DNA from 2 places in the Promicromonospora sp. NPDC110617 genome. Region 2 is predicted to be linked to the other one. Evidence: riboswitches for the same ligand, from Rfam matches in the RefSeq annotation. Region 2 holds a riboswitch; the other holds the start of a gene.
The links. Region 2 has a riboswitch for S-adenosylmethionine ahead of ACZ7LE_RS10430 (LLM class flavin-dependent oxidoreductase). Riboswitches for the same ligand answer to the same signal wherever they lie in the genome.
Positions count from the first base shown of each region.

Region 1: it holds a riboswitch for S-adenosylmethionine, as region 2 does, so the genes downstream of both, metE (5-methyltetrahydropteroyltriglutamate--homocysteine S-methyltransferase) here and ACZ7LE_RS10430 (LLM class flavin-dependent oxidoreductase) in region 2, are expected to answer to the same signal.

Region 1 is NZ_JBVKBM010000003.1:849,446-851,639, forward strand. It holds gene ACZ7LE_RS21570 (LysR family transcriptional regulator) at 1-338, opposite strand, end outside; gene ACZ7LE_RS21575 (type 1 glutamine amidotransferase domain-containing protein) at 383-1,087, opposite strand; SAM riboswitch class I at 1,266-1,369, shown strand; gene metE (5-methyltetrahydropteroyltriglutamate--homocysteine S-methyltransferase) at 1,378-2,194, shown strand, end outside.
Region 2 is NZ_JBVKBM010000001.1:2,381,937-2,384,130, forward strand. It holds gene ACZ7LE_RS10425 (GH92 family glycosyl hydrolase) at 1-474, shown strand, start outside; SAM riboswitch class IV at 849-960, shown strand; gene ACZ7LE_RS10430 (LLM class flavin-dependent oxidoreductase) at 1,343-2,194, shown strand, end outside.

The DNA.
Region 1 (2,194 bases), on a different contig from region 2:
AGCGGCGCGAGCGCCGGCAGCACGCGCACCGTCATCAGCTCGGCGGCCCCGCCGATCCGGACGAGCCCGCGCACCGCCGGCTCGACGTCGCGCGGGCCGAGGGCCGACCGGAGCCCGTCCACGTGCAGCCCCACCTCGGCGGCCAGCGCCACGGCGCGCTCCGTGGGCTCGGCGCCCCGGCGGGACCGCACGAACAGGCGGGTGCCGAGCTGTTCCTCCAGGCGGGCGAGCTGCCCGGTGACGGCGGGCTGGCTCACGCCCAGGCGCTCCGCCGCCGCCGACAGCGACCCGGTGCGGTAGACCTCCAGGAACGTGGCGAGGAGGTCAAGACCCGGCACCGGCACCACCCTCCGTCGTCGTCCTGCCCACAGGCTAGCCGGGCTCAGCGCGCCGCGAGCGCCGTGAGCACCGCCTCGGCGGCGGCCGCGCTGGACTGCGGGTTCTGCCCGGTGATCAGGTTGCCGTCCTGGACCACGGTGCTGCTCCAGGCCGCGCCGACCTGGACGACGGCGCCGCGCTCGCGCAGCCGCGACTCGACGAGGTAGGGCGCGGCGTCGCCGAGGCCGCCCTGGCGCTCCTCCTCGTCCGTGAACGAGGTGAGCGCCCGGCCCGCGTAGGCGAAGGTGCCGTCCGGCCCCTGGGCGCTGAGCAGCGCGGCGACGCCGTGGCACAGCGCGCCGACGGTCGTGCCCCGGTCGTTCGCGGCGAGCAGCAGGCGGCCGAGGTCGGCGTCGTGCGCCAGGTCCGCCATGGGGGCGTGGCCGCCGGGGAGGTACACGGCGTCGTAGCCGGCGGCGTCGACGTCGGCCAGCGTGAGCGGGTGGTCGAGTTGGTCGGCGATGCCGTCCAGGTACGCCCGGAACTCCGCGGCGTCGGCTGCGGGCACCCCACCGCGCTCGTCGAGGCTGACCGGGTCGACCGTGGGCGCCACGCCGCCCGGCGTCGCGACGTCGACCTGCGCGCCGGCCGCGGTGAGCACGCGGTGGGAGGCGGCGACCTCCTCGGCCCAGTAGCCGGTGGGGTGCTCGGTGCCGTCGGCCAGGCGCAGGCTGCTCGCGGCGGAGACGACCATCAGGATCTTCGACATGGTGTGGTTCCGATCTGTTCGGGGAGTGTCCCGCTGGGGTGCGGTCCTCGGGGAACGTCAGATTCCATCACCGGATGCCGAAACGGTCGGCCGGAGCTATAACCAGACTTATGGCTCCGATTTGTCCGAGGCGTGGACGGTTTGCCGACCACATCCCGGGCATGCCTACGATCAAGTCTCATCATCCAGAGCGGTCGAGAGTCCTGGCTCCACGACACCGCAGCAACCTACCTCCGAGGCGCCAATCTCGGGGCAAGGTGCTAACGCCAGGTCCGATGGAGCTGATACGCATGGCAGTCACGAACCCGCACCTTCCCACCGCCACGATCCTGGGCTACCCCCGCATCGGCCGGAGGCGCGAGCTCAAGCGCGCCGTCGAGTCCTTCTGGGCCGGCCGCACCACCGCCGACGAGCTGGAGGCGACCGCCCGCGACCTGCGGCTCGCCACCGCCCGCCGGCTCGTCGACCTGGGCCTGGACGCCGGCAACGCTGCCGTCCCCGGCTCGTTCTCGTACTACGACCAGGTGCTCGACGCCGTCGCGCTGCTGGGCGCCGTGCCCGACCGCTTCGCGGGGCTCACCGCGGACGGGGGTCGCCTGACCCTGTCCGCCTACTTCACGGTGGCGCGCGGCGAGGGCGACAACGCACCGCTTGAGATGACCAAGTGGTTCGACACGAACTACCACTACCTGGTCCCGGAGATCGGGCCGGACACCCCGATCGGGTTCGTCGACGACCGCGCGGTGCGCGAGTTCACCGAGCTGGCGCACCCGGCCGACGGCGGCCAGGCCGTCGTGACCCGCCCCGCGTTCGTGGGACCGGTGACGTTCCTGCTGCTCAGCAAGCCCGCTGATGGTTCCCCGGACGGCTTCCGCCCGCTCGACCGCCTCGACGACGTCGTCGCCGCGTACGCCGACCTGCTGCGCGCGCTCGCCGCCGCGGGCGCCCCCTGGGTACAGCTCGACGAGCCGGCCCTGGTCACGGACCTGCTGGACGTCCCGTTCGACGAGGTCGCCGACGCCGTCCGCCGGGCCTACGCCACGCTGGCGACCGAGCTCTCCCCCGCCGCTTCCCGAGCCGACCGCGCCGAGCGCCCCGCGATCCTCG
Region 2 (2,194 bases):
GCGCTGTCGGACGTGCCGACGGGCTGGGGTGTGCCCGACGACGGCGGCGCGCCGGCCGACGGGGATGCCGGCGCCGGTGCTCTCCGCCCGGCATCCGACCGGCCGTGGCGGCGTGCCGACGGCGGTTGGCACGGTGTCGGGGGCGGCGCGCTGCCGCACCTGACCGACGGCGACCTCGCGGCGTCGGCGGAGGTGGGCGGCACTCTCACGTGGGCGCCCGCGGCAGACGCCCCGGCAGGTGCGATGCTGCGCGCCTACACGCTGACCTCCGGCCCGTCCCCTGACACTGCGCCGTCGGCGTGGCGACTGGTCGCGCCCGACGGCCGGGTGCTCGACGAGCGGTCGGGCGAGGAGTGGCGTTGGCCGAACCAGCTCCGGCCCTTCGTGCTCGACGAGCCCGTGCCGCTCACGGCCTTCCGCCTCGAGCTGGCCGAGCCCGGCGCCCTCGCCCAGATCGAGCTCCTGACGACGTAGCCGCACGGGAGCCGGCACGAAAATGCGCTTCTACCCAGTCATCTGGCCCGGAAACCACGTGATTCCGGGCCCGACGACTGGGTAGAAGCGCACTTCTGCGTTCCGGCCGCCGACGCCGGCGCCCCCGGGGGTGCGGCTGCGCGCAGCGAGATCCACTGGTTGCTGAGGCCGTTCCGAGATCGGTCGGTGGCATTGAGCTCGGTCCGTCGATGGACCGAGCTCAATGCCACCGACCGATCTCACCGACAAGGCCCAGGTCCCGGGATGTGAGATCTGGGCAAGGATCATTGACTTCTATGGGTTCCATTCGTATCTTCTGTGACATCGAGACCAACCGCACTTATCCGATCGGAGAGATGTAGAAAGCCTCGACAGGTCATGAGTTCCGACGCGAAGCCCCGGCTGGTCGGACGGCAACCCCCCGCGCGGGTGGGTGCCCCGGGTGAGGACCAGGTCCACCGCCGCCGGCGGATGACAACACGCGTCGCTCGCCGCTGGGCGAGCAGGTGAGGAGAACGACGATGACCCGGAGCGCTGCCCCCGCCGTCCACGTGTCCCTGCCGACCCGGAACGTCACCGTGCGGGCTGGTGCTGCCCCGCGCGAGGACATGTGTTGTCGCTGACCGCGACAGCCCCGACGCGCTGACCGGCCGCCACAGGCGCCACCGGTCCGCCGCCCGGACCTCCTCTCGGCGTCGCACGCCGAGCCCCGGCCGTATCCGGCCCCCCACGTCCCTGACCGGACGTCTCCCTCCTGCCCTCTGGCAGCCACGCTCCCGGGTGACCCCTGGACGCCGTCGCACATCCTGTGTGTCGGCCGGGTCCTCCGGGCGCCGTCGCGCAGCCGCAGCCCGAACGGAGCCCCGCCGTGCCGTACCCGTCGCAGCCCACGTCCCTCGCCCCCACGTCCCTCGCCTCCACCTCTGCCCGTCCCGTCGTGCTCGGCGTGGACCTCACCTCCGCCGGCGCCCGTCCGGGCGCCCACCGCGCACGCGGCCCGGTCGCACCGCGCCCGTTCGACGGCGAGCGGTTCCTGCACCTCGTGCGGACCGCCGACCGCGGCCTCCTCGACTTCGTCAGCCTCGACGAGGGCTTTCTGCTCCACCCGGGCCGCAGCCAGGTCACCGGGCGGCTGGACACGGCCGTCGCCGCGGCCCGGGCCGCGCGGGTCACGGCCGGCATCGGGCTGGTCGCCGCCGTCGACACGGTGCACGTCGAGGCGGCCCACGCCGCGGTCGCGCTGAGCAGCATCGACCGCGCGAGCAGCGGGCGGGCCGGCTGGCAGGCCGTGCGGCAGAGCAAGCTCCCCGAGGCCGACGACGCGTGGGCCGGCCGGGTCGAGCTGGGCATCCGGTCCGTGACGCAGGTGTGGACGGGCCGTCCCGGCAGCGGGGCGGGCGCGGTCGAGCTCGACGCCGAGGGCCGGTTCCGCGTGGACCACGACGGCATCCGGTTCGCCGTCCGCGGCCGCCCGGCCGCCGGCACGGACGACGCCCTGCCGCAGACACCCCCGCCCGTCGTCGTCCGCGTGCGCTCCGAGGCCAGCGCGGCGCTCGCCGGCCGCACCGCCGACGTCGCGCGGATCACCGTCACGGATGCCGCGCACGCGGTGCGGCTGCGCCGGCTCGTGCGGGACGCCGCGCTGTCCGCGGGGCGCGACCCCGAGGAGCTGCGCGTGCTCGCCGAGGTCTACGTGGTGCTCGCGCAGGAGCGGGCCAGC